3 regions of the Rhizobium sp. PP-F2F-G48 genome follow, and region 2 is predicted to be linked to each of the others. Evidence: riboswitches for the same ligand, from Rfam matches in the RefSeq annotation. Region 2 holds a riboswitch; each other region holds the start of a gene.

The links. Region 2 has a riboswitch for cobalamin ahead of C8J36_RS02260 (CbtB-domain containing protein). Riboswitches for the same ligand answer to the same signal wherever they lie in the genome.
Region 1: linked by a shared signal. The riboswitch ahead of cobU (bifunctional adenosylcobinamide kinase/adenosylcobinamide-phosphate guanylyltransferase) and the one ahead of C8J36_RS02260 (CbtB-domain containing protein) in region 2 are both predicted to bind cobalamin.
Region 3: linked by a shared signal. The riboswitch ahead of C8J36_RS08750 (aromatic ring-hydroxylating dioxygenase subunit alpha) and the one ahead of C8J36_RS02260 (CbtB-domain containing protein) in region 2 are both predicted to bind cobalamin.

What each region holds. Positions count from the first base shown of each region.
Region 1 covers NZ_SLVH01000001.1:690,580-700,100, forward strand. Annotated here, with positions in the region: gene C8J36_RS03145 (phosphodiester glycosidase family protein) at 1-304, shown strand, start outside; gene C8J36_RS03150 (hypothetical protein) at 315-695, opposite strand; gene C8J36_RS03155 (glycine betaine ABC transporter substrate-binding protein) at 779-1,771, opposite strand; gene C8J36_RS03160 (cobyric acid synthase) at 2,402-3,859, shown strand; gene C8J36_RS03165 (chloride channel protein) at 3,890-5,650, opposite strand; cobalamin riboswitch at 5,804-6,204, shown strand; gene cobU (bifunctional adenosylcobinamide kinase/adenosylcobinamide-phosphate guanylyltransferase) at 6,400-6,924, shown strand; gene cobW (cobalamin biosynthesis protein CobW) at 6,928-8,022, shown strand; gene cobN (cobaltochelatase subunit CobN) at 8,042-9,521, shown strand, end outside.
Region 2 covers NZ_SLVH01000001.1:486,957-496,477, forward strand. Annotated here, with positions in the region: gene C8J36_RS02250 (glucoamylase family protein) at 1-717, shown strand, start outside; gene C8J36_RS02255 (CbtA family protein) at 757-1,545, opposite strand; gene C8J36_RS02260 (CbtB-domain containing protein) at 1,810-1,986, opposite strand; cobalamin riboswitch at 2,035-2,298, opposite strand; gene C8J36_RS02265 (SRPBCC family protein) at 2,392-2,865, opposite strand; gene C8J36_RS02270 (hypothetical protein) at 2,967-3,500, opposite strand; gene C8J36_RS02275 (ferritin-like domain-containing protein) at 3,670-4,173, shown strand; gene C8J36_RS02280 (ABC transporter substrate-binding protein) at 4,252-5,376, opposite strand; gene fhuF (siderophore-iron reductase FhuF) at 5,383-6,162, opposite strand; gene C8J36_RS02290 (TonB-dependent siderophore receptor) at 6,169-8,358, opposite strand; gene msrA (peptide-methionine (S)-S-oxide reductase MsrA) at 8,539-9,270, opposite strand.
Region 3 covers NZ_SLVH01000003.1:176,270-185,790, reverse strand. Annotated here, with positions in the region: gene C8J36_RS08775 (DUF6101 family protein) at 1-51, opposite strand, end outside; gene C8J36_RS08770 (DUF1217 domain-containing protein) at 375-2,834, shown strand; gene C8J36_RS08765 (FAD-binding oxidoreductase) at 2,868-4,313, opposite strand; gene C8J36_RS08760 (L-threonylcarbamoyladenylate synthase) at 4,357-5,349, opposite strand; gene C8J36_RS08755 (DUF6656 family protein) at 5,491-6,087, opposite strand; cobalamin riboswitch at 6,411-6,603, shown strand; gene C8J36_RS08750 (aromatic ring-hydroxylating dioxygenase subunit alpha) at 6,770-8,014, shown strand; gene C8J36_RS08745 (hybrid-cluster NAD(P)-dependent oxidoreductase) at 8,052-9,182, shown strand; gene C8J36_RS08740 (GH25 family lysozyme) at 9,251-9,521, opposite strand, start outside.

The DNA of each region.
Region 1 (9,521 bases), 200 kb from region 2:
CGTTCACCCCGCCTTCAAGCCGGAAAGCGACAGCCTCCAGATCCGCAACGGTATCGGCGTGGATGAGAAGGGCATTGTTCATTTCGCGATCTCGCTGTCACCGGTGCGGTTTCACGATGTCGCGACGCTCTATCGTGACGCCCTCGGCTGCCCGAATGCGCTGTTTCTCGATGGTCACATCTCCAGTCTTTACGCGCCGGAGATCGGCCGCATCGACGAAACCTATCCGATGGGACCGATTATCGCTGTGACCAGGCCCATGTGGCATGGTGCCGGTTCTTCCAGGGTTGAGAATGAGCGCTGAAGCTTGAGGTTCAGGCCTTCGGAAAAGCCCGTTCCAACCCGCCGGACTTGGTGAGGCCGGTGCGGAAGGCCTGATAGGCCGCGTGCTGGGACGAGCGTGCCGCCTCCGTCAGGCGGATCTGCAGCCGGGCAGGGGCGGCATGGCCGAGCCAGAGGCCGCGTTGTTCCAGCTTCAGCGTGTGCAGGAAGCGTGCACCGGCCGAGCGGTCGAGGAAGCGGTGAAGACCGTCGATCAGGGCATCATCCTGTTTTGGGTTGTCCATCATGAGCGACAGGAAGGCCGTGTCCGGAGCCTGCAGGCGCTCGATGACATCGGCAACCGCATCGCGGTCCGTCGGCGTCGTCTGCTGCATCGGGCTGCTCGTGGTGTTCATCGTCGCGTGCGTGTTCATCGGGGTCCCCTCAAGCCGGTTGTCGCGCCTTCATGGCATGCGAGGCTGAAGCCGGACTGGAGCGTCGTGGCCGGCCACGCTGCTCAGAGCGCCGCCTTGACCTTCGCGACGACATCCGCCGGCAGCCATGTGCTCCAGACGGGCTCGAACGTTTTGAGGAAAAACAGCGCCGCCTCATCCCGGCCCCCGTTCGTCTGGTCCATATGGGCAAGCACGCTGTTGACGGTCTGGTTGTCCCATTGGCGCTTTGCCAGATAGTCCATCGCGGCGGGCCCGGCCTTTTCCGGCACGCCTTTCGTCACGATCGTGTAGACATCGGTGGTCGGATAGCCGTTGACGACAGGCGTGCTGCAATCCGGCACCGCGGTGCAGCGGTTCCACTCGGCGCGGTCGTGGCCGACGCCGAAAGACAGTTTGACCATCTCGTATTTGCCGAGCACGGCGGTCGGTGCCCAGTAATAGCCGAGCCAGCCCTTCTTTTCCGCGAAGGCTCGCGCGATGGAGCCGTCGAGGCCCGCCGCCGAGCCGGAATTGATCAGCTCGAACCCCGATTCGTCGCCCTTCAGCGCGCGGTAGAGGTTGGCAGTCGGAATCTGGCAGTTCCAGTCCGACGGACAGGTGTGCACGGCGCCCTTCCCGGCATCGGTCGGCGAGGGGAAGAGGTCCGGACGTTTCAGCGCATCCTGCACGGTCTTGATGTCGGGATGGGCCTCGCTGATATAGCGCGGGATCCACCAGCCTTCGACGCCGCCATCGGTCAGGACGCGCGTGGTTTCGATCAGCCGGCCGTCCCGCAGCGCCTCATCGAGCGGCCGCTGCAGCGATGCCGCCCAGATTTCCGGGGCAATGTCGGGCCGGCCGTCGGCATCCATCGAGGCGAAGGTCGGCATCGTGTCGCCGGGGACAAGCGCGACTGTGCAGCCAAAGCCCTTTTCCAGAATGAACTTGTCGATATGGGCGGTGACCGCGGCCGACCCCCAGGTCATCTCGGCAATCGACAGCGCGCCGCAGCCTGCCGCCCGTGCCGGCGTGCCCGAGGCCAGAAAGCCGCTGCCTACCAACAATCCGATTGCCATCGCCAAACGCGCGCCGAGGTACCTCCTCCTCCCGGCCTTCCCAAAGCTGTCGCGAACTGTCTTCATCAGGCCGATGCCTCCGGCGCATCTGCATGCGTATCCACGATGATTGTTTTCGACATGGTGCCGATCCCGTGTTCCGGATCGTCCTGCCGTCCGCGGTGCAGCCTAGAAGCTCTCAAGCAGAAATCAACGCCGTTCTCGGTCCGTCCGATCGCAAAGCCTTCACAACCCCTTGAATGTCTTCTCCTTCAAATGTGCCGCGTGACGAACATCTCGCCGGTCTGTCCTCGTCCGTTTGCGCGTCATGGTCAGAGGCCTCCGGTCTAGCCCGGCTGTGGCACTGACAAAAACGTGATCCGATGTCCGCAAGGTAACGCTCTGGTAACTGTCTCGGCCTAAGGATGGTGGCGTGGCTGGTAACAGCGGCTCTGCCGGATCAGGTTTTGCGTCCCGGCGGTCGGCCAGCCTGTCGGCATCCGTTCGATGCCGCCCGCTTGCCCGCCCCGCGCCGTGCGTCTTTCGGCGTCGAGGACGGAAAACCGCAGGGCCCCGGCTGCTGCGGTTTTCGCGCGTGCCGCGTCCGTCGCGATCGATGGCGCATGCTCTTCCCGGATGCTATCAGGCCGCATGGCAAACACGATCATGCTTCAGGGAACAGGTTCGGATGTCGGCAAGACGGTGCTGGTCGCCGGTCTTTGCCGGATCGCATCCAATCGCGGCTACCGCGTCGCGCCCTTCAAGCCGCAGAACATGTCGAACAATGCCGCCGTTTCCACGGATGGTGGCGAGATCGGCCGGGCGCAGTGGCTGCAATCGCTCGCCGCCCGCATCCCGTCCTCGATCCACATGAATCCGGTCCTCTTGAAGCCGCAATCGGAGACCGGCAGCCAGGTCGTCGTGCAGGGCAAGGTCGTCGGACAGGCGCGTGGGCGCGACTATCAGGCGATGAAGCCGAAGCTGCTCGGCGCGGTGCTGGAAAGCTTCGAGATCATCCGGGCCGGCTGCGATCTCGTGGTGGTCGAGGGCGCCGGCTCGCCGGCCGAAATCAACCTTCGCGCCGGCGATATCGCCAATATGGGCTTTGCGACGCGCGCGGGCGTGCCCGTGGTTCTGGTCGGCGATATCGACCGCGGCGGCGTCATCGCATCGCTGGTGGGCACGCATGCGGTGCTCGCGCCCGAAGACCGGGCCATGGTCACCGGGTACCTGATCAACAAGTTCCGTGGCGACGTCACCCTGTTCGACGATGGGCTGAGCGCCATCCAGGGCTTTACCGGCTGGCCCTGCTTCGGCGTCGTTCCCTGGCTGAAGGCGGCCCGCCAGCTTCCGGCGGAAGATTCCGTGGTTCTGGAACGCCTGTCGCAGGGCACAGCCCGCGCGCTGACGATCGCCGTGCCGGTCCTGCCGCGCATCGCCAATTTCGACGATCTCGATCCTCTGGCCGCAGAACCCTCTGTGGATCTCCGTTTCATCCGGCCGGGCGAGCGTCTGCCGCAAGAGGCGGCACTCGTCATCCTTCCCGGTTCGAAGGCGACGATCGCGGATCTCGCGGCCTTGAAGGCGGCGGGCTGGGACAGGGACCTTGCCGCGCATCTGCGCCGTGGCGGCCGCGTGATCGGCCTCTGCGGCGGTTACCAGATCCTCGGGCATCGCATCTGCGATCCGCTCGGCATCGAAGGGGGAGGCGCCGCCATCGACGGTCTCGGTCTGCTCGATGTGGAGACCGAGATGGCCCGCGAAAAAGTGGTCCGCAACAGCGGCGCCCGTTCCACCGAATATGACGTGGCGCTCGACGGCTACGAGATCCATCTCGGCCAGACGACCGGGCCGGACTGCGCGCGTCCTCCGGTGACGATCGACGGCCGGCCGGACGGCGCGCTGTCGCCGGATGGCCGCGTCATGGGCACCTATCTGCATGGTCTGTTTGCCAGCGATGCCTATCGCGCGGCCTTGCTGCGCAGCTTCGGCATCGAGGCGGAGGCCTTCGACTATCGCGGGTCCGTGGATGCCGCGCTCGATGCCGTCGCGGCAGAGCTGGAAGCCGTGCTCGATCCCCGCTGGCTCGACGGTTTAATGCGTCGGTAAAGAGTTACCTCTCTTGCCGTTGACGGTGCACTAGAATTCTCCCGATGCCTCGCGGCGGCGGCGGTCCAGTTCCTCGCTGTAGCGGCGCAACGTGTAGCTCTCCGTCAGCACGCCGACGACGCGGCGCTCGATCAGGTTGTTGCAGACGGCAAGCGCGTCGCTTTCGGTCTTGTCGAACAGGGCGGCGGCCTGCCGGGCATTCATGTTCGGCTGCAGAAAATCGTTCGACAGCTTGATATAGTCTTCGATGCCCTTGCCGGTGGCGTCCTTTTCCACCGGGCTCGCATAGACCTCGGGAATGAGGATGACGCCGCCATAGCGGTTGGTGTCGTCGACGACGATGGCGCGCTGGGCCGAGCCGAGCGGAAATTCGGCCTTCAACTCGTCCAGCGTCGCCTTGGCGTTGATGGTGCGGACATCGGGGCGCATCAGCCGGCCGACCGTGAGGTTGCGGATCCAGCCGACGTCGTGCGCGCTGCGAATGCTCTCGCCGCGCAGATGGAAGCGCCAGGTGGCAAAGGAGTAGCCAAACGTGGTGCGCACCACCAGCGACGACGTGATGACGGCGGCCAGCACCAGCGCGGTGATCGGAAAGTCGCCGGTGATCTCCAGCGCGAGGAAAGTCATGGTCAGCGGTCCGCCGATGATGGCGACCGCAAGCGAGCTCATGCCGACGACGGCATAGATGACGGGCGTCAGCGTGGTGTCGCCGAAGACATACGGCACGAGGTCGGCAAAGACCTTGCCGAGAAGCGCGCCCATGAACAGCGAGGCGAAGAACAGCCCGCCGCGAAAGCCCGAGCCGATGGAAACCGCGGTCGCCACGGATTTCAGCAGGAAGAGGCCGACGAGCATGGCGATCGGCGTCGTCTGCGCGAGGTTGAGATGCAGCGCGCCATGACCGCCCGAGAGCACCTGCGGCGAGATCGTCGCGAGCAGGCCGACCACCGTGCCGCCGATGGCAGGGCGGATGGGGGCGGGGATGGCGCTCTTGCGCGCCACCTCTTCGGTCAGCGACACGCCTTTCATGATGAGGATGGCGACGCCGGCCGACAGGGCGCCGAGAAGAATGGCCGGCACGTAGTCGCCGGGCACGACATCGCCGAAAGCGCCGATATCGATGGTGAATTCGTCGCCCCAGAGCAGGCGCGTGACCAGATTGGCGACGAGCGCGGAAACGACGACCGGGGTGAGGGAGGCGATGGTGTAGGAGCCGATGATCAGCTCGAAAGCATAGAAGGCGCCGGTGAGCGGCGCATTGAAGGCCGCAGCGATGGCGCCAGCCGCACCGCAGCCGAGCAGCGTGCGCAGATCGTTGCGCCGCAGTTTCAGGTTCACGCCGATCTTGGAGGCGAGCCCGGAGGCGAGCTGCGTGTATCCGGCTTCCAGACCCACGGATGCCCCGAAGCCGTTGGAGACGAGGTTCTGCACCGCGACCACGATGCTGTCGGTCAGCGACATGCGCCCGCCATGCAGGGCATTGGCCTCGATCGGGTCGACCATCGCCTTCTTGCGCCAGAGCGAAAGGCCCATCATCAGGAGGCCGAGCAGCAGCCCGCCGACGATCGGCGCCATGAGCACCGCGATCTCGCCCTTGAGGTCGGCCGAACTGACGCGCTCATAGTCGGAAATCCCGAAGATCAGCTTGTGAAGCTGCAGCGAGACGAAGCTCATGGCGATGACCGCGAGCCCCGAGGTGAGGCCGACGACGATGCCGGCGACGAGCAGCCCGATCTCGCTGCGGCGGGCGAAGATGCGCCACTCCGAAAAACTCACGGATTTCAGCGCCATGCGCTTCACGCGGGCAAGGGTCAGCGATTTCAGGACGTCAAACATTTCAGGCGCGATCTCGTCGGGCGCTCAACAGTCGTGAACGCACTGAGCTTCGGGTCGGTCGAAGTGCCGGACATAGCGCGGATGATTGACTTGATCCAGCGACGGGCCTAATCTTGAGCGATGGATGGTTCCCGTGCGGCGCATGTCGTTCGGGAGTAAATGGGAATGCGAAGGGATGGACCCAGACAGGGCATCCTCATCGCAGCCGACCCCGCGACTGTAGAACGGTCAGGGTTCGCCATCCGGTCTCGTCCGATGGACGACGGATCATGCCGCGTGGTGCGGCTGGCGTCGCTCAGAGGGTGCGGCCGGAAAAGCCACTGAAGCAGCGATGCGAGCAACCGGGGTCGGACGCCTCCTTATCTACGAATCGTCCACCTCTTCGACATCGATCCGGCCGTCAGACGCCGGGCACACTGTTTCGGGAAGGCGAGGCGAACCCGTTCTCAGGGCCTTTGCCCTGCGTGACGCCGTGAGCCAGGAGACCTGCCAGCCACACCGCGCCGCGTCCTCATGATGCAGCGTTCCAGCGCCAGCACGGAGGTTGTCGTGGCACACGAAACGCTCGCCCACCGGGTCATCCGGGCCGGCGATTTTTACGCATGCGATCTTGGCCCATACAATCTTGGCCCGGCTGCTGCACGCAGCAGCGGCGGATCGCCCGCGCGTTTTCCGTATCATATCAGCGGGATAGCGGCGCGATCATGACATCTCCCCTTCACGGTACCACGCTCGTGCTCGGTGGCGCACGCTCCGGCAAGTCGAACTTTGCCGAGCGCCTGGCCGCGGAAACCGGTCTGGTCCGGCATTACATCGCCACCGGCCGCGCCTTCGACGACGAGATGCGCACGCGGATCGACACGCACCGGACGTCGCGCGGCGATCTCTGGACGACGCATGAGGAACCGGTCGATCTCGTCGGCCAGCTCGCGGCCATCGATGCGGTCGGCTGCGTCGTGCTGGTCGATTGCCTGACGCTGTGGGTTACCAATCTCATGCTGGAAGAGCGCGATGTCGCCGCGGAAACGGCGCGCCTGGTCGCGAGCCTTCCCGCGCTCCGCGCCTGCGTCATTTTCGTTTCCAACGAGGTGGGCCTCGGGATCGTCCCCGACAACCGCATGGCGCGCGACTTCCGCGATCATGCCGGCCGGCTCCACCAACAGGTCGCGGCCGAAGCGCGCGACGTCTATTTCGTGGCGGCAGGATTGCCGCTCAAGATGAAAGGCTGATCCATGACAGATTCTCATCCGGCTTCCAAAGCCGGCGACCGGAAACCATCGGGCGCCAAGATCCCCGCAACCGTCATCACCGGATTTCTGGGTGCGGGCAAGACGACGATGATCCGCAACATTCTGGAAAACGCTGACGGCCGGCGGATCGCGCTGATCATCAACGAGTTCGGCGATCTCGGCGTCGATGGCGACGTCCTGAAGGGCTGCGGGGCCGAGGCCTGCCGCGAGGACGATATCATCGAGCTCACCAATGGCTGCATCTGCTGCACCGTTGCCGACGATTTCATCCCCACCATGACGCGCCTTCTGGAGCGTGAGGGCCGCCCGGATCATATCGTCATCGAGACATCGGGTCTCGCTTTGCCGCAGCCGCTGATCGCCGCATTCAACTGGCCCGATATCCGCACGCAGGTGACGGTGGACGGCGTGATCACGGTGGTGGACAGCGCGGCCGTCGCCGCCGGGCGTTTTGCCGACGATCACGACAGGGTGGATGCCGCGCGCGCCGAAGACGACAATCTCGACCATGAGAGCCCGATCGAGGAACTGTTCGAGGACCAGCTGACCGCAGCCGATCTCATCGTTCTCAACAAGACGGACCTGCTCGATGCCGCCGGGCTCGAAACCGTCCGCCGCGAGGTCGCCGCGCGCACCACGCGCAAGCCGAGGATGATCGAGGCCGCCAATGGCGCCGTGCCGGCCTCCGTGCTGCTCGGCCTCGGCGTCGGCACCGAAGACGACATCGCCAATCGTAAGTCCCATCACGAGATGGAGCACGCGGCCGGCGAGGCGCACGATCATGACGAGTTTTCGAGCTTCGTCGTCGAGCTCGGCCCCATCGCCGATCCCACCGGCTTCGTGGCCAAGCTGAAGGAGGTCGTCGCCGCACACGATGTGCTGCGGCTGAAAGGTTTTGCCGATGTTCCCGGCAAGCCGATGCGCCTCCTGATCCAGGCCGTGGGAACGCGGATCGACCCCTATTTCGACCGTGCCTGGGCGGCCGGCGAAGCGCGGCGCACGCGCCTCGTCGTCATCGGGCTCGATCATCTGGACGAGGCGGCCGTCCGCACGGCCATCGTCGCGGCAGCGACATAGCAGGCGGGACCGGCGGCGGATGCATCTTCTTCTTGCGCAGAAAGGCACGATCTCGGACGGGGACGAGGCCATCGACCTCGGGCAGACGCCGGGCGAGATCCTGTTTCTGTCCGCGGCCGATACGGAGCTTTCCTCCGTCGCCGCGGCCTGCAAAGCCGCGTCCAGCGGGCGGACGGTCCGGGCGGCGAGCCTCCTGTCGCTGAAACATCCGATGTCGGTCGATACCTACGTCGAGCGCACGGCGCGGCATGCGAAGCTGATCGTCGTGCGGGCGCTCGGCGGCGCCTCCTATTTCCAATATGTGCTGGAGGCCCTCCACGCCACGGCCGTCACCCATCGCGCAAAAATCGCCGTCCTCCCGGGTTACGACAAGCCGGATCCGGCGCTCGACGCCTATTCCACCGTGTCGGCCGAGGACCGGGCGGAGATGCTTGCCTATTTCACCGAAGGCGGGCCGGAGAACATGCAGCGGCTTCTGGCCTACGCCGAAGCCGTCATCGATGCGCGCGAGCGGCCGGCCGCGGCAACGCCTTTGCTGCGGGCAGGCCTCTGGTCGCCGGACGAAGGCATCATCGGCGCGGACGACTGGGCGCGCGCGCACGGGGGCGAGCAGCCGATCGTGGCGCTCTGCTTCTATCGCGCGCTCGTCCAGTCCGGCGAGACCCGGCCAGTCGCTGCCCTGGTCGAGGCGCTCGCCGCCGAGGGCATGCGGGCGCTGCCGGTCTTCGTCTCCAGCCTGAAGGACAAGCTCTCGGTCGGCACCGTCGAGGCGATCTTCGCGCGGTTCAAGCCCGATGTCGTCCTCAACGCCACCAGCTTTGCGGTGTCCGCGCCGGGCGCCGATCACAAAGGCACCGTGCTCGATGCCGGCGGCGCGCCGGTCATCCAGGTGCTGTTCTCCGCCTCGACGCGGCAGGCCTGGGAGGCCTCGTCGCAAGGCCTGATGGCGCGCGATCTCGCGATGAACGTCGCGCTGCCCGAGGTGGACGGGCGCATCCTCTCCCGCGCCGTCTCGTTCAAGGCGGCCGCGATCTATGACGAGGCGGTCGAGACGAACATCGTCGGCCACGCGCCCCTGGCCGACAGGGTGGCCTTCGTCGCGAAACTTGCGGCGAACTGGGCGCGCCTGCACCACACGCCGCCGTCCGGACGAAACGTCGCCATCGTGCTCGCCAATTACCCGAACCGGGACGGACGGCTCGGAAACGGCGTCGGGCTGGATACCCCCGCCGGAACGGTCGAGGTGCTGCGCGCGATGGCTGCGGCCGGCTATCCGGTGCGCGATGTGCCTGCCGATGGCGATGCGCTGATCCGGCATCTGATGGCCGGCCCGACCAATGCCGCACGCGACGGGCGCGACATCCGCGAAACGCTGTCGTTCAACGATTACAATGCGTTCTTCGCAACGCTTCCCGAACGGATTCAAGCGGAGGTCACCGCACGCTGGGGCGATCCGTCGCGCGACCCTTACGCAGATGGCGACCGTTTCGCGCTGCCGC
Region 2 (9,521 bases):
CTCTACACGCTGGCCCTGTCGTCACCGTCCTATCCGATCCCGCCAAAGAGCTACCTGGCTTTCGGCAACCAGTGCGATTGGAAGGAGATGCAGGGCAAGCCGTTCCTCTCTGCCGGACCGCTGTTCATCCATCTCTTCTCGCATGCTTGGATCGACTTTCGGGGTATCCGTGATGCGGCAATGACGGAACACGACAGCGATTACTTCGAGAACACCCGTCTCGCCATCGATGTCCAGCGCGACTATGCCGCGCGAAACCCCGGATCCTTCGTCGGTTACGGTGAGGATTGTTGGGGCCTGACGGCGTGCGACGGCCCGGAGCGGTCGCGTCGGCTGCGGGATGGTCGCCAGCAGAATTTTTCGGGCTATGCCGCAAGAGGTGCGCCAGACGGACCGGACGACGGAACGCTTGCGCCCTGGGCGCCGCTTGCCTGCCTGCCCTTCGATGAGGCCGCGGCCCTTGCCGGAACGCGGCATATTCTCGATGCCTATCCGGGCGTGGTCGAAGAGGATGGCTTCATCGGCAGCTTCAATCCGAGCGTTCCCGCCCGCACGGCCGAGGGCTGGATGAACACGCGGCGGATCGGGCTCGATCAGGGTATTCTCCTGATGATGATCGAGAATCACAGGACCGGATTGTTCTGGAACCTCTTGCGCCAGTCGGTGCCGATCCGGCGCGGGCTGAAGCGCGCGGGGTTTGAAGGCGGCTGGCTGTAGGCCGGATCGCGGCGACCCGACCTGACGCGCCCGTCGCCGTCATGCCGTTTTCAGAAAACGATCGTTGATGGCGCCGGATACGGTTCCCAGCACGAGCCAGAAGGCCAGCGTGGTCGCAAGCGCGGCCACCGCGAACTCCGCGCCGAGAACGGCGGGAACAGGGCTTGCGAGGTCGCCGGGCTGTGGCGCGCCATAGAGGTGGGGCAGTGCGAGAAGTCCCAGACCGGCCGCCTTTGCCCAGATCTCCTTTCGCAGCGCGATGAGACCGAGCCCAAGCGCCGAGAGCACCGTAGCTATGAGCCACCAGATCTGGCGATCGCCGAGATCGCCTGCCGGAAAGCCCGGAAGTTCCGGCGGGAGGCCGAGGGCCGGCAGCATGTGAACCGACAGCCAGCCGAGCGCGCCCCAGACAAGGCCGTTCCGCATGGTTGGCGGTGTGCTCGTCACCAGGCCGAGGCCGGCGAGAAGGAGGCCGAAACCTGCACCCGTGACCAAATTGGCGATCAGCGTGCCGGAGAAGCGGCTCAAGCCGAACATGATGCCGCCATCCGCGTGCCCTGCCTCCTGGCCCGCGCTTTCATGCGCATAGGCCGGCGTGACGAGCTGGAGCGCGGATGCAAGGGAAGGGAAGAGCGAGCCGCCGGCGCGCGACGAGTGCTCGTGTGCCGCCGGGGTCCCCTCGGCTTCCGGCGCTCCCGGTAGGGGCGCAGTCTCGTAGGTTTCCGCTTCCAGTATGAGCGGGACGACGCGAAGCTCCTGGGCGGTTGTCATGAAGCTGCCCGCAATAAGGCCGGCGCAGATGGCGGCCAGCAGTGTTTTGACGATCATGGATAGTCCTTTTTAAGCAGCACCTTGCGGTCTGCTCTTGGATCCTTGTTGAGACTCTGCGGGAGGTCTGACGTCTAGGCTCGGCGCGGTTCCACGAAGCGACGCGGGCGCGGGGAAGCGATGCCGATCCGGCATGCCTCCACTGCGCGCAGCCGATCATTGGACGCGCGTCTGCCTTGACGCTCGACGGCGCGCACGGATGCACGCCTCACTTGCCACAAAGGCGAGGTCACGACCAGGCGCGCGATCGAAGACTCCCGAGCCTTAGTGGCAGGGGAAGCCGAACGAGTGGCGGACGTCGTGGGCCGTGTCGTGCAGCACGGACGAATTGGCGAGCCCCGCTCCAAACACGAGAAACGCTCCGATGAACAAGGACAGGAAACCCGCAATCATGCGGTCATTGAGGGAAAGCGAAACGCCGGATGCGTTGGTAACAGCCATGACAACCTCCGTGATGGCAGCGTGGGACATGTCCCACTCATTTGGGCGAAATGCCCGACATCAAGCGGCAGGTGTCCTGGCTCGCGGCGTCTGATGCCGGCTGGCATCGTCGGGTCTTTCTCGCCTTCCCGCAGATCGGAGTTGCCTCGTTTCCGCAGTGGCTTCTACCGGTCGCCCGGCATGAAAGACCCTGACCGCTCTACAGTCGCGGGGTCGGCCGTGATGAAGGTGCCGCACTGGGTCCACCCGTCACGTTCCCATTTACTCCCCGGATGGTGTGTCATCCGGAGAACCTCTTGATAAGGGTCACTATGACGCGTGCAGGGCGTGTGTCAATCGGCCCCGTGCTCGCGACCCTCGTGCTGGCGGCTCCTGTGCCGGCGGCTCCTGTGCTGGTGCCGCGCCTTACAGCGTCGCGGCGAGAGCGGCGAGTTGATCGGCACACTGGCCCCAGCCTTCGTGAAAGCCCATCTGCTCGTGCGCGTCCCGGTCGGTCTTCGTCCAGTGCCGGACACGGGCCGTGTAGCACGTCCCGCCGTTCTCCGGCTCGAAGGTGATGATGCCGGTCATGAAGGGCTTTTCCGAAGGCGTCCATGCCTGGATATAGGCGTCGGTGAAGACGATCTTCCGATCCGGGACGATCTCGAGATAGACGCCGCGATTGGGCATTTCCTCACCCTCGGGGCTCTGCATGACGATAAGGTTCGCACCGCCGACGCGCAGATCGATCTCGGCCGACGCGATCGTCCAGGGCCTGGGGACGAACCACTGCCGGATCAGGGCAGGCTCCGTCCAGCATCGGAACAGGGCATTCGGCGATGCGGCGATGTGGCGGGTGATGACGAGGTCGCGATCGTCGGCGGTGGTCTGTTGGGTCATGCGCGTGATCCTGGAGCGGCGGGACGGTTTTGCCGAGTTTCCGTCATCCGGCGCTGACTGTCGAGACCCTCAAGAGACGCATCTTCTCGCGATCGGGTCCGTCACGGACCGGCGGGCGACGACTGGATTTTCACGATCGCCGTGGTCCAGCGCGGCGCTTCCGGCGGGCCTGCGCGCGGGGCGGGGAAAACGAGCGAGGTGCGAAGCGCCGCGGATTGACCGGGCGGTATGCGGGCGATGATCAGCGCGTCGTCGCGGCCGATCGTCCGGCACGTGCCGGCAGGGCAATCGTCCAGCGTCACGTCGAGGGTGAAATAGTCGAGGAAAGCCGTGCTGTCGTTGTGCACTGTTCCGGTCACGACATAGCTGCTCGCCGGTGTGCTCTTTTCGAACTGAAGGTTTTCCAGTCGGATTTGGTTTTCCCCGATCGTTGCGACAGGGCGATCCGCCGTGACCGGCGACAGGGGCTCGCGCGTTTTCGCATTGTCGTCGGTCCACCAGACGACGAAGGCGCTGATGAGGCCGACCGCGACGAGCACGGAGAGAACGGGCTCCGCCAGCTTGCGAAACCGCGGCTCCCAGACCGCAAGCCCGACGATCAGCAGGCTTGCAGCAGCGAGCAATATCCAAAGCATCAACGTCCTCCCCATGCCCTTTCATATAGGAACGAGGGCGCCGGGGTCAAAGCGGAGCGGGCGAATCAAAACGGGAACAAAGGACGGATCGTCTAGTTCCTCAACCGCACAAACACCTTTGAACCACCGCGGCGAGACTTCGTGCGCGGACCCACGAAAGGAATGAACAATGGCTGGGAAAGCACTCGAAGATCTGTTCCACGACATGCTCAAGGACGTCTATTACGCCGAGCGCAAGATCGTGAAGACGCTTCCGAAGATGGCCCGCGGCGCACAGAGCCCGGAATTGAAGGCCGCTTTCGAAAAGCACCGTGAAGAAACCGAAGGCCAGATCGAACGCCTGCAGCAGGTTTTCGAAATCTTCGGCAAGCGCGCCACCGGCAAGACCTGTGCCGCCATCGAAGGCATCATCGAGGAAGGCGAGGAAGTCCTTGAGGAATTCAAGGGTTCGCCGGCCGTTGATGCAGGCTTGCTCGCCACGGCACAGGCCGTCGAGCATTATGAAATTGCGCGCTACGGCACGCTGAAGACATGGGCCGGCCTCCTGGGCCTCGACGAAGCCGTGAAGCTGCTGGACGAGACGCTGAAGCAGGAAGAAAAGACCGACGCCGATCTGACGAAGCTGTCGAAGGCCGTTAATGCCAGCGCCATGGACAAGGCGAAAGCTGCCTGAGCCATCGACTTTTCTGCTCAAGAACAACGCCGGCCGGATCGCTCCGCGCCGGCGTTGTCACGCGTGGTTCTTCGCGTCTCACTCCTTGAGGCTGATCCAGTAGGCGCCCTCGAACGGAACGGCGGCGAACCGGGCGTTGATGTCTGCCAGCGTCGCTGCGGGGTCGAGATCTGCGAAAAGCTCCGGCCGTAGCCAGCAGGCGAACGCCTCGGCCGCCAGGATGTTGAGCGGCACCGCATTGAAGAAATTCCAGAGGCCGTGGACCCGCCCGTCGCGCACGCCCTTGAGGTTGGAGAGGATGGGGGCCGTGACGACCTGCTTCAGCGTCCTGCGGGCTTCGTCGTCGGTCACGCCCGGGCCGATCGAAAACGTGCTGTAGGTGCCGCCGGGGGACCCTGTGGCGATGTAGACCTCGGGATCGGCGGCGATCAGATATTCCGTGCTGACGATGCCGCCCTGGGCGGGCAGGTTGCCATCGGCGATGTTTTGGCTGCCGGTGAGACCGATGAAGGCGCCGAGCCCGCCTGTGCCATAGGCGTAGCAGCATTTGTCCGGATTGGGGAAGGCATCCATCAGCACCGTCGGGCCCGGTGCCGTTGCCTGTGCAACCCGGTCCCGGATGCGCTGCAGGCGGGTCTCGTAGAACATCGCAAAATCCTCCGCCTGCGCTTCCCGGTCGAGCACGGCACCGAGGAGGCGCATGGCGGAGGGGGTATTCTTCAGGGCGTCGCTGTTGAAATCGACAACGATGACGGGGACGCCGGTGCTCTCCAGATAGTCGATGGCGCGCTTGCCGAGCTCCGTATCGGCCTGCCAGTTCGCCAGGATCGCAAGATCGGCCTTCAGCGACAGCATGGTCTCGAAGGACAGGCCGTCACCGGTGCCGTCACCGATGGTCGGGAGCTTGGCGATGTCGGGAAAACGCTTCTCGAAGGCGGCATAGATGTCCGGATTGTCGCCCTTCATGTCGCCGGACCAGCCGGCCAGCAGGCTGACCGGATCGGGATGGATGAGCGAGAGGGCGACGAGGTTGAAGCCGCTGCCGAGCAGGATAGCCTTCGGCTTCTCCTTGATCGTGACCGAGCGGCCGATCGAGTCCGTGACCGTCAGCGGATAGGTCGTTGCGGAGGCCGGGCCGGACGAAAGGATGCCGAAAAGCGAGACGAGACAGACGAAAACGGCGGAGAAGCGGAGCGGGTGCATCGGGGGTCAGTGTCCTTGTTGCGCAAGCTCGCCGCGCTGGCTCGGCAGGGCGCAGAGCGCGCCACAGCTCGGAATGCCGGGAAGCAGATAGCGCAGGCAACAGACCTTGCGACGACAGACGGTCGTTTCGCCTGCGGGCTCGTGCCGGAGACAGCCGCGAAAGGGGTTCGCGGTGCCGTCGGCCAGCACCGGCTGCTCGAACAAGGGACGGGAGGCCCAGGCATCGCCGCCGCCCGTCGGGGCCGTCGCGTTGAACGCGTAGTCGATATAGACGGCCGCATTGTTCCAGGCGAGCTTCGGTGCCAAACCGGCGGAGGTTTTCAAGGCGGCAATCACAGCGGCGAGATGACGGTGGACGAGGGGCACGACGTAGCCATCGGGTCCGTCGCCCGTATCGTCGTCGCTCCAGTCTCCCTCGGTCTCCAGGCCGAAGGCGCGGGGCAGGCCGTCTTCGGCGAGCGCGATGGTCATGCTGGCAAGATCGACCGGCAGGACGTGATCGGCGCGGCGGGCGACGATAAAGGGGATCGTCAACGCGGCGAAGTAATAGAGCGACCACATGGAGGTCACCGCCCGGCGGTCGCTGCCGCCGTGGGTGTTCGCGTAGCGATCGAGCGCCTCGGTGAAGACCGACGAGGAAAAGAACCCGGCGAGGGGCAGCGCGCCCTCCAGATCCCGCGACAGCATCATCTTTTCACCGCACCAGGCATGTTCGCCGGTGAACACGGATTTCAATCCCGGTGGCCGGAAGGCTTCGTTCGTCGAGGAGGGAGGGGTCTCGATCATCCGGGCCTACCAGCTGTATTTCAGCGAGCCGATCACGGTGCGGCCCTGATCGCGATAGCAGAAGCCGGCCGAGCAGACGGCATCGCGCCGATCGAAGAGATTGGTGGCGTTGACCTGCAGTTTCAGGCCCTCGTATTTCTTGTCGATGGCAGCGAAATCGTAATGCACGGCCGCATCGAAGAGGACCCGCGATGCATTTTTCCTCGTGTTCGTGTCGTTGCCGAAGCTCGAGCCGATGAAGCGCGCGCCAGCACCGACGCCGAGGCCGTGCGCGAAGGTGTCTTCGGGCAGATCGTAATTCGCCCAGACCGAGGCCATGTGCATCGGCACCGACGAGACGAAATTGCCCTGGCTGGTGGTCGGCCCCTCGACGATCTTCATGTGCGTGTAGGTGTAGGATGCCGTCAGGGAGAGGCCGTTGTCGAGGCTCGTCGTCGCCTCCAGTTCCAGCCCGCGGGAGCGCAGCTTGCCGCGCTGGACCTGAATGTTTTCGGGGCCGGTCGGCAGGTTGACGACTTCGTAATAGAGGCCGTTGTCCTGATCGATGTTGAAGAGGGCGGCGGTCAGGAGCGTGTTGCTGTCGGGCAGCAGATATTTCACGCCGACCTCCTGCTGCCGGCTTTCCGTCGGATCGAACGGCCGGCGCGTCTCCTGATTGATACCGGCATTGGGCGAGAAGGCGGTGGAGTAGCTGGCATAGGGCGCGAGGCCGAAATCCGTCTCGTAGGTCAGGCCGATGCGACCGGAAAAGGCTTTGTCGCGCTGCGAGGTCTTGGTCGTGTCGCCTGTCGCCAGAACGGTGTCGTCGGTATCGGTGTCGACCCAGTCGTAGCGGCCGCCGAGCGTCAGCGTCCAGGCGTCGTAGCGGATCTGGTCCTGCACATAGGTGCCTATCTGCCACTGGTCCTGCACGGTGCGGGTCGAGAAGGGGATGGGAGCGACGTCGCGCCCGGCATCGGGGTTCGCCGTGTCCAGTGGCGGGGTGGTGCCTGTGCCGTCGAGCGAGCGGTAGCGCAGTTTCTGAAAATCCACGCCGAAGAGAAGCGTATGATCGAACGCCCCTGTGGCGAATTTCGCCTCGATCTGGTTGTCGATGACGCCGGCCGTTAGGCGTTCGTCAAAAGTGCCGGCGCTGCTGTCGAGCAAGGTCGGGTCGAGCGCGTTCGGCGCATAAGCAAAGGCGTAGTCGGCATCGATGTTGAGGGTCGAGAGGCGCGCGTTTTGCCGGAAGACGAAGACGTCGTTCAGCCGATGCTCGAATTCATAGCCGATCCGCGCCTGCTTCTGGACGGAGCTGTTGAAGTCCGGATTGCCGCCAAAAATGTCGGTCACGTCGCCGGTGAGAGGGTCGTTATAATAGGCGGCGGTCCCGCCCGACCTCGTGCGGGAATACTCGCCGAGAATGGTCAGCTTGGTGTCCTCGTCCGGCTTCCAGGTGACGGCCGGCGCGATATAGGCGCGGTCGTCGGAGACGGACACCTGTTCGGTCTCAGCATCGCGCAGGAGCCCGGTCATCCGGTAGTAGACCGGATCGGTTTCGTTGATCGGACCGGAGACGTCGAACTGGCCCTGATAGCGCTGGTTGGTGCCATATTGCAGCTCGATCTCGTGCAGAGGCTCGATCGTCGGGCGCTTGGTGATGAGATTGTAGAGGCCGCCGGCACCGGATGCGCCGTAGAGCGCAGAGGAGGGCCCCCGCAGGATCGAGACACCTTCCAGACCATAGGGCTCCGTCTTGAACAGCGAGGAGCCCGCGCCCGGCTGGCGCAGGTTGTCGCGGAAGATGCCGGTATAGGTGACGTCGAAGCCGCGGACGGAAAAGCTGTCGAACCGCGGATCGAAGCCAAAGGCGCCGACGCGGGTGCCGGGGGTGTAGCCGAGGGATTCCTGTAAAGACTGCGGATTGCGGTCCTCAAGCTGCGCCTGCGTGACCGACGAGATGGATTGCGGCGTTTGCAGAAAGGGTGTGTCGGTCTTCGCGCCGGTTGCGCTCGCCGTGCCGACATAGCCGTCCCCCGTGATGACGCCGCCGCTGCCGCCGGTCACCACGATTTCCTCCAGAACCGTTGCCTCGCCGGTCGCTGCATCCTGCGCGAAAGCCTGAAGACTGCCGCCGCTGAAAGCCAGCGTGAGGATCGATGTGCTGGTGACGAGGGCTGACCGGAGGGGAAGGCGGCGGGGACAACGGATCGGCATGCGACAAGTCTCTCGGTGAAAGATGACTTTCACTATCAAGATTCTTTCCCGATAACAGCCCTTAAACATGATAATTGCAATCATGTTTAAGGGCTGTGGGAATTTCGCAACGCGTGCGCACAGACAGACGAAAGCCGCCACGGCGGTGCGGCGCGTGGCGGCGTGTAAGAGGCTTGGCTTTTAGCCTTTGGCCTGCGAGACGAGAGCCGGCTTTTCGCGATAGGCCTTGGGGAAGACGGTCTTCAGGTTCTCGATCTTCGGCAGGTCGTTATAGACGATATAGGGATAATCCGGATTGAGTGTCAGGAAATCCTGGTGATAGGCTTCGGCGGTGTAGAAGCCCTTGAGATCGTCTACCTGGGTGACGACCTTGTCTGGAAACACCTTCGCCTTGTCGAGCTGGGCGACATAGGCGTCCGCGACCTTCTTCTGCTCCGGGCTGAGCGTGAAGATTGCCGAGCGGTACTGCGTACCGTGATCGGGGCCCTGATAGTTCAGCTGGGTCGGATTGTGCGCCACCGAGAAGAAGATCTGCAACAGCTGGCCGTAGCTGACCTGCGACGGATCATAGGTCACCTCGACGGCTTCCGCGTGGCCGGTTTTGCCGCCGCTGACGGTCTCGTAGGAGGCGGTCTCCTTCGCGCCGCCGGAATAGCCGGAGACGGCGTTGGAAACGCCCTTCACATGCTGGAACACGCCCTGCACGCCCCAGAAGCAGCCGCCGGCAAAGACGGCCTTTTCGGTTTTGGCGGCGGTCTTCTCATCGATGCTAGGCGGCGGAATGACCACGGCTTCCTCGGCGGCGCCGGCACGCACGGCGGTGACGGCGATGATGAGGGCGGTCAGAGCGAAAGCGCCGAGGACGCCGCCGGTGAGGTTGCGACGGAGATTGGAACGGGAGGTCTTCGACATGCGGCAATCCCTGAGGGCGCGGAGGGCGGTAGGGCCTGACGACGCGCCGTAATGTTGCTGGTATGCGCGCCGTTGTGAGCCGATCCGCCGGCGGCGTCAAATCGCGATTTCGTGTAGTTTCGCGATGATCTGGCCGATCAGGCAGTATTCAGGATCTCAATCAACGCGCTCACCCAGGGCTTCAACGGTCCGGGAATATCGAATCCTGCGAATCGCTTGCGGGGTTTCGCTGAGACGATGAGTCGGAACCC
Region 3 (9,521 bases), on a different contig from region 2:
GAGCCGCAGTGCAGTGTCGACCCAGGCAGGTTGAGAAACGGTTTTCAGCATGGTCATTTCGCCCTTGTTTTACCGATGAGAGCCGGTTTCCGGTCTTTTCTCAGTGAGACGTTTTCGTCTTCTATGACCTCAACATAGGCGGCGGCTGTTTGAGAGCGCTTAAAATTCGCGGTTAAAAAACTTTGCATTCTCCGATGGTTAGCAAAAGTCGAGCCTTTACGGTTTAAAAGACGTCAACGCGGTCCCGCGCATTTTCCGAAAAAAAGCCTCGCGCAAGCAGCAGACGTCATGGTGGCGCGACATGGCCGCAGCGTGCCGGGGCGTGCCTTGCGGCGCGCGCTGCGCCTGCGGATTCGGCAGCGACAGGGCGGCAGATGGCATCGACCTATCTCGACTATAATCTCATCGTTCGGGACATGCGGGAGAGCATCAACCGCGTCTCCCAGCAGAAGGTCGTCGAGCGCGATACCCAGTATTACAAGGACAACATCGGCAAGGTCACGACGGTCGAGGCCTTCCTCGACGACTACCGTCTCTATTCCTATGCCATGAAGGCGCATGGCCTCGAGGACATGACCTACGCCAAGGCCTTCATGAAGAAGGTGCTGGAAAGCGACCTCACCGACGAGAAGAGCTACGCCAACCAGCTATCGGACGATCGCTATCGCAATTTCGCGATGGCCTTCAGCTTCGACAAGTCCGCAACCGTGGCACAGACCACCGCGCAGGAAGATGCGGTGATCGGTCTCTACAACACCAACATCGCCAATGCCGACAGCGCGATGAACACCGAGGTGAACTATTTCGACGCAATGACCAAGGACGGCAATATCAAGACGGTCGACCAGTTCCTCCAGAACGACCGGCTGCGCGATTATGCCTTCCCGCTCTTCAACCTCAATCCGGACAGTTACAATTTCACGCAGGTCCGCGATGCCCTGACGAGCGATCTCAATGACCCCGCAAGCTATATCAACACGCTGCAGCAGAGCGCGGGAAGTTCTCTCACCGGTCGCGGTGCCGAGATCGAGGCACTGGTCGCGAAATACGACGAGCGTTCCTCGGCCGCAGCACAGATCACGTCTCTGACCGCGAGCCTGTCGCAGCCCGGCGCCGACCAGCCGGCCATCCAGGCAAGGATCAGCGAGCAGCAGGCAATCTACGACGCTCGCAATGCCGAACTCCCGCCGGAATCGCAGACAGCCGCCAATGTGTCGGCGCTGTCGAGCGAATATGCGCAGCTGGACTACACAGCCTCGCTTGCCACCAATCTGAAGGCGATGGCGACGGCCTTCAAATTCAACACCGACGGCACGGCGCCGGCCTCGGGTCCGCTCGTCGGCGACAGCGACAAGGCGTCGATGCGCGAGCTCCATTTTGCCTCCGCGCCGCGTCTGACCGGCACCGGGGCGCTGATCAACAAGGATTACTTCGAGGCGCACGTCAACGATTTCGCGACCGCGACCGACCTGCTCGCCGACAGCCGCATGCGCGCCTTCATCGTCACGGCCTACGGCATCCCGCGCGCGACGTCTTCCACGGTGCTCAAGGCCATCATCACCAGCGATCTCAACGATCCCGCAAGCTATGCCAACACGACCGGCGCCGAAAACAACGCCGCCTACAAGACGCTCGCCGCCGGCTTCAACTTCCTGCCGGATGGAACGCTGGCCTCAGGCGAGACGGCCCAGACCGCGTCCCAGACGGCGGAAGCTTCGTCAAACTACATGAACCGCTACAACGACGTGGCGGATGCGGCCGACGAAACCCTGATCTCGTCCTACAAGGCGCTGATCGGCAAGGTCGACACGGTCGATACATTCCTGTCCAATCCGCAGGCGCTGAAGCTCGCGCTCTCGGCCTTCGGCGTGGAGAACGAGGGCAAGACCGTGCGCGAACTGCGCCTGATCCTGACCAGCGACGTCAACGACCCGAAGAGCTACGTGAATTCGCTGAAGGACGACCGCTACGTCAAGCTGACCAATGCCTTCAACTTCAAGACCGACGGCAAGATCGGCGCGCCGAAGCTCGCGCAGTCGCAATCGGAAATCCTGCAGATCTCCAAGGCCTATGTGCTGACCAAGAGCCAGTTCGGCACCGAGAAGGACAAGACGGACGCCACGACCGAGGCGAAATATTATGCCGCCGAGATGGAGAAGATCGGTACGCTCGAGGATCTCCTGAAGAACACGCGCATGACGGATTTCATCCTGGTCGCCACCGGCATCGATCCGAAAACCGTGCCGAAGGACTATCTGAAGACGGTCTTCACCTCCGATCTCTCCGACCCGGAGAGCCTGATCAACACGGAGGCCGACCCGCGCTACCGCGAACTCGTCGCCTCCTTCAATTTCGATGCGACCGGCAAGACGGTGCGTCCGCAGGAAAACCAGATCCAGACCCGCCGCGGGCTTCTGGAAACGGAGGACCTCTATTTCAACCAGACGCTGGAAGAGCAGACGGGCGCGGACAATGAAGGCGTGCGCCTCGCGCTCTATTTCCGCCGCATGGCCTCCGGCATCGGCTCCGTCTACGATATCCTCGCCGATACCCCGCTGATGCAGGTGGTGCGCACCACCTTCAGCATTCCGGAGGAGATGAGCAGCGCCGATGTCGACGTTCAGGCCGACTACATCAAGCGCGTTCTCGACGTGAAGGATCTTCACGATCCGGAAAAGCTCGAAAAGCTGATGAAGCGGTTTACCGCGCTCTACGATCTGGAAAACGACACGGACACCTCTCCGGCGCTGGCGATCTTCAATTCCTCGGCCGGGAGTGCGGGGATCAGCGGCGACTCGCTGCTCGCCATCGCGCAATTGCGCCGGGGCGGCTGACGCGCCGTCTTCAGGCTGAGCGAGGCAATCGCCTCAGGGTCTGATCTGCAGCACCTTGCCGGGGTTCATGATGCCGGCGGGGTCGAAGGCATGCTTGATCCGCTGCATCAGCTCGATCTCGATGCCGTGCCTGACCTCCGCCAGCTCGTCGCGCTTCAGCTGGCCGATGCCGTGCTCGGCGGAAATCGAGCCGGAATGCGCGAGCACGATGCCATGCACGATGGCGTTCATCTCCCGCCAGCGCCCGAGGAATGCCTGCTTGTCCGCGCCGACCGGCTGGGAGATGTTGTAGTGGATATTGCCGTCGCCCATATGGCCGAAGGAGCAGATCCGCGCGCCGGGGATCGCCGCCATCACCGCGGCGTCGGCCTCGGCCATGAAAGCGGGGATGCTGGCGATCGGCACCGACACGTCATGCTTGATCGAGCCGCCCTCGGGACGCTGGGCGAGCGACAGGCTTTCGCGCATGTGCCAGAGCGCCTTGCGCTGCGCCTCGCTGGAGGCGACGATCGCGTCGTCCGCAAGACCGTCCTCAAGCGCCCCCGATAACAACGTTTCCATGGTCCGCTGCGCGCTCTCGGCGCTGTCGGCGCTCGAGATATCGATCAGCACGTACCAGGGATGGACCGTCGCCATCGGATCGGTGACGCCCGGAATGTTGCGCATCGAAAACGCGATGCCGATGCGCGGCATCAGCTCGAATCCGGTCAGCGTCTGCCCGCAGAGCGTGGACGCCCGCTCGAACAGCGCCAGCGCAGCCTCGACGGTGCGCAGGCCCACAAGCGCCACTTCGTGCCCGAGCGGCTTTGGAAATAGCCGCAGCACCGCCCCGGTGATGACGCCGAGCGTGCCTTCCGCGCCGATGAACAGGTCGCGCAGGTCGTAGCCCGTATTGTCCTTCTTCAAGCGGCGCAGCCCGTCCCAGATCTCCCCGGTCGGCAGCACCACCTCCAGCCCGAGGCAGAGCTGGCGCATGTTGCCATAGGCCAGCACGGCCGTTCCCCCGGCATTGGTCGAGAGATTGCCGCCGATCCGGCAGGAGCCCTCCGAGCCGAGCGACAGCGGAAACAGCCGGTCCACCCGGTCGGCCGCCGCCTGGATGTCCGCGAGAATGCAGCCGGCATCCGCCACGATCACATTGCCGACCGGATCGACGTCGCGGATGCGGTTCATCCGCTCCAGCGACAGCAGCATGTCGGCCGCACCGGTGCGGGGGATCTGCCCGGCGACATGGCCGGTATTGCCCGCCTGCGGCACGATGGCGACGCCGGTTTCGCTGGCAAGCGTCAGGATCGCCGAAACCTCCGCCACGCTGCCGGGCTTCAGCACCGCCGGCGTCGTGCCGCGATAGAGCCCGCGCGTCTCCACGAGATAGCGATCCTCGACATCGGCGCCCACCTCGGCATGGCCGCCGACGAGATCGACGAAGCGCTGGACGAGGTCGGGCGAGGGAACGGTGTTCGTCAGGTCGTTCGTCATGTCGGGCGCTTTCATTGTGTCCGTTTCGGTCGCGGTCTCGGTCTCAGCGGGGCGCTGCCGCCCGTTCCAGCCGGTCGCGAATCGCCTCGCCGAGGCCGTCCGCGGGCATGGCGGAAAAGGCGATCGTCCGGGCACCGGTCGCGTCCGCCTGCTTCATATAGGAAAAGAGATGGGCGGCGGCTTCCCTGAGGCTTCCCGACGGGCTGAGGTCGAGCACGAGCGCGGCCCTGTCTTCGCCCGGAAGCGCCCTGCCGCCGAAGCGGATCAGGGCCTCGCCCGGCCGCACCTCGGTCGCGTCCAGCCGAACCGAGGCTGCGGGCGCATAATGCGAGGCGAGCATGCCGGGCGCTTCCAGGGCGGCCCCTGCCGCCGTCATCGCTGCCCCCGCCGCCGCCGGCCGCAGCAGCCGCTGCCCGGCCACGGCCTCGATCTCGTCGGCCTCGAGCCCGCCGGGCCGCAACAGGCGAAGCTGCCCGTTCTCCATCTTGACGATGGTCGATTCGAGCCCGATGCCCGCCGGCCCGGCGTCGAGGATGAGGTCGATGGCACCGCCGAGATCGTCGGCCACATGTGCGGCCGTCGTCGGGCTGATGCGCCCCGACGTGTTGGCGCTCGGCGCCGCCAGTGGCTGGCCGAAGGCTGCGATGACCTCGCGCGCAAAGCCGGCCGGCATGCGCAGCCCCAGCGTATCGAGCCCGGCCGTCGCCAGCGCATGCACGGCACTGCCGGGCGCCCGCGCGACGACCAGCGTCAGCGGTCCCGGCCAGAAGGCCTCGGCCAGCCGGCGGGAGACGGGATCGAACGCGCCATGGCGCTCGGCCATCGCCATGTCGGACACGTGGGAAATCAGCGGGTTGAAGCGCGGGCGACCCTTGACCTCGTAGATCGAGGCGATCGCATCGGCCCGCGTCGCATCGGCCGCAAGCCCGTAGACGGTCTCGGTCGGCAGGGCGATCGGCCGGCCTTGGCCGAGCACCGCCACCGCGCGGTCCAGCGCCCGCGCCGGGTCCAGGGTCGTGTCGATGATCTCTGCCATGCCGCTTTCACGCTTCCGTCCGATGAGGGGGACGTCTTAAAGCATGTCGCGCAAACTGTGCAGCGCTTTTGCGGAAACGACAGGCGAAAAAGCGCAAGGGCGAAAAAGCGCAAAGCCGAAAAGGCGGAAAGACGTCGAACCTCAGAGCGCGCGGATGATCGTCCGCAGCGCGTCGTTGCGGGCACCCAGCATCAGCACGTTCTTCAGCGCCGTCTTCGGGTCCTGCGTGCGGAAGAGAAGGCCGCCATCGCGGACGGTCCGGTTGATCACCAGCTTGCCCTGCTCGCGGTCGAGGTCCATCGCGACGGCGAAGTACATGCGTGAATATCCCCGGCGGACGTCGTCGAAGAAATGCTCGTCCTTGCCGATCTCGCAGAAGAAATTGGCCATGTAGAACGACCAGCGGACATCGTCATAGTCCGCGAACTTGGACCGCGCCGCCGTTACGTGGCAGTAGCCGAGGTGCGGGCTGTCGTCGAGCGTGCGGTGGAAGATCATCTTGGGAAAGCGGATGGAGGCGTGGAAGCCGTTGATGCGGTCGTAGGCGAGCGTGCCGGCGGTTTCCAGCTTGCGCCCCGTGCGTTCGGCCACCTGCTGGTGCGTCAGGTAGCGCTTGGCCGTGCGCGCCTCCGTCGTCCCGCGATTGATGCGCCCGGTGCGAAGGTAATCGGTGTAGATGCCCCCGCGCTGGTCCGCGGGCGGCGTCTTGGTATCATCGAAGTAGCGCAGTTTGGCCATGGTCTGGTCCAGCATCGGTGATCTTCCTTTTCATCGCTTTTACGGTCCCGCCATGGCGCGAGGCTTGCGTGATCGCTGATATGCCGTCTTGGGGGCGGCACGGGTCCGGAATGTCACGCCTGAACCCGTTCATGTCGCAAACGGGCATCCAGCGCGCTGCCTGCCGAACGACCGGACAATCGACATCTGGCGGGTTTTCGCGCATCGCCTTGTTTATCTTCACGGATCGGCTTTCAAAGACCTGGAAAAAGCCGGCGATTGCGCGTGTCGTCTTTCTCAAATCGCGTGTCGCTTCTTGGCCTCTGAAATCGGGCGACGCGGCGTTAGATAGAGAGGCTCAAGGCGCCGGTTCCCAAAGGATCCGGACAATCTGGGAAGCCGGTCGAAACCCGGCGCTGCGCCCGCAACGGTGGTGGAGCATGAGCCGGCAGATCCGTCTTGAGGGTGCACCCCTCGGCAGATCGGCACGGCCAAGGCCCCTGAGCCCGGACACCCGTCTTGGTGCCAGTATGACTGTTCTCCTGAGACGGTTTATACTGCGACTGCCCATACTGTGACGATCGATGATGTGGAATGTCTTGGTGCGGCGGGGTCTTGAGGGTCGAGCACGAAAAGCTCGCCCGAGCGGACCAGCCCTGAATACGGCCCCGCCGCGGGGTCCGTCGTTTAAAGGAACGGGAAGATGGATTTTCGCAGCGAAGTGCTCCGCACGCTCCGGAACCGGCGCGAGACCCACAGCCTCGAGCAGGCGTTTTATACGGATCCCGATCTCTACAAGATCGATCTGGAAGAGATCTGGTACAAGGACTGGCTCTTCATCGGCCATGACTGCGAGATCCCCAAGGCCGGCAACTATTTCACCGTTCAGGTCGGCGATTACCCCGTCGTCGTCACCCGCGACCGCCAGGGCGCGATCCATGCGCTGCACAATGCCTGCCGCCACCGCGGCTCGCGCGTCTGCACGCAGGCCAAGGGCGCCTCGGCCAAGCTCGTCTGTCCCTATCACAACTGGACCTATGAGCTGGACGGCAAGCTGATGTTCGCCCGCCAGATGGGCGAGGATTTCGACAAGTCGGCCCACGGCCTGAAGCCGGTCGCCTGCGAAACCATCGGCGGCTACATCTTCATCAGCCTGGCCGCCGAGCCGCTGGACTTTGCGCCCGTGCGCGACATGGTCACCTCCTACATCGCGCCGCACAATCTCAAGGACACGAAGGTCGCATTCGAAAGCACGATCGTGGAAAAGGGCAACTGGAAGCTCGTCTGGGAAAACAACCGCGAGTGCTACCACTGCGCCAGCAATCACCCGGAGCTTTGCCGCACCTATCCGGAAGCCCCCTCGGCCACCGGCGTGCAGGGCGCCAAGGACGATCCGGTCATTTCCGAGCACTGGAGCCGCTGCGAAGCCTCCGGCCTGCCGAGCGAATTCCGCATCGATCCGACCGGCCAGTTCCGCGTCGCCCGCATGCCGCTCATCGAGGATGCCGAGAGCTACACCATGTCCGGCGCCCGCGCCGTCAAGCGCCGCCTCTCCGACGACGTCACCCAGAGCCATATCGGCACGCTTTTGATGTTCCATTATCCGAGCACCTGGAACCACGTGCTGGCCGACCACGCCATTACGTTCCGCGTGCTGCCGCTCGGGCCGGAGCTGACGCAGGTCACCACCAAATGGCTGGTGCACAAGGATGCGGTCGAAGGCGTCGACTACAATCTCGAAGAACTGACGCATGTCTGGACCGAGACCAACGACCAGGATCGCCGGATCGTCGAGGAAAACGCCTTCGGCATCCGCTCGCCGGCCTATGAGCCGGGCCCGTACTCGCCCGAGCACGAAGGCGGCGTCATGCAGTTCGTCGAATGGTACACCCAGTTCATGCAGAACCGCCTGAACGGCGTCCACGCGCCGCTCGTGCGCGTGGCCTGAGATGAGCGACAAGCAGGGTCAAGCGACGGGGACGAGCATGGATCAGGGCAGGACCTCCGCATCGCCATTCCGCCATTTCGACGAGCTTCAGCCCTGGAACGACCGCCAGCACCTGCTCGAATGCATCGCCGTGACGACGGAAGCGCCGGATGTCATGACCTTCGTGTTCAAGTCCGATCGCGATGGCTGGTTCCGCTATCTGCCGGGCCAGTTCGTCACGCTCGAAATCCCGGTGACGGCGGACGATCCGGTGATGCGGACCTATACGCTGTCCTCGACCCCGTCGCGCCCGTTCTCGATCGCCGTCACCGTCAAGGCACAGGCGACCTCGATCGGCACGCGCTGGATGTTCGAAAACCTGCGCCCGGGCATGACGCTGAAAGCCTTCGGCCCGCTCGGCGATTTCTCCTTCGTGCGCTATCCCGGCGAAAAATACCTCTTCGTCTCGGCCGGCTCCGGCATCACGCCGATGATGTCGATGACGCGCTGGTTTTCCGATTGCGCGCCGCAGACCGACGTCGCGTTCATCTCCTGCGCCCGCCGCCCGGACGATCTGCTCTTCCGGCGCGAACTGGAAACGCTCAGCCCCGGCATGCCGAACCTGTCGCTCGGCTTCGTCGTGGAAGGCCACGAGCCCCGCCATGGCTGGCACGGCCTGCGCGGCCGCATCGATGCGGCCAAGGTGGCGCTGCTCGCGCCCGATTTCCTGAGCCGCACCGTGTTCTGCTGCGGCCCGGAGCCGTTCATGCGCGGCGTGCGCGAGATGCTGCAGGCGTCCGGCTTCGACATGGCGCGCTATCACGAGGAAAGCTTCCAGCCCGCCGCGGCACCCAATGTCGATGAACTCGCCGTTCGCGCCGGTGCGGGCGAGGGGGCCGGCGAGACGGACGGCGACCAGCCGGTCGTCGCGCCCATCGTGACCTTCACCATGGCCGGCAAGGAAGCCAAATGCGTTCCCGGCCAGACGGTGCTCCAGACCGCCCGCGCCGCCGGCGTTCGCATCGGTGCCGCCTGCGAAGGCGGCCTCTGCGGCACCTGCCGCGTCATGAAGATTTCCGGCGAGGTGGAGATGAACCACAATGGCGGCATTCTCGATGAGGAAGTCGAGGAAGGCTATATCCTCGCCTGCTGCTCCCGCCCCCTGACGGACGTGCAGATCGAGGCTTGAGGGGCCGGACAGGGGCAGGGATAGGGACGGGGCCGAGCCCGCCCATCTGCCAGAGGCCGCAAATGCGCCTATCGCGAGGCGATCCGCGGGCCGCGCGTGGCGATCGAGGAGGTCGTCATGCCGTCCACGCCCAGCTCTGCCTGGCCAAGCGTTGCCTGGCTGAGCGCTGGCTGGCCAAGCGCTGCCTGCGTGCCGATGCAGACGGGGCGTGCGCCGTTGGCGGCAACCAGCGTCACCACGGGCGGGTCGAGCGTCGGTATGGCGGGCACCGGCTGAGCTGGTGCAGGGTCCGAAGGCAAAGGTTTCTCCGGCAGCAGCGCGCCCTTGGCCCATTCCACC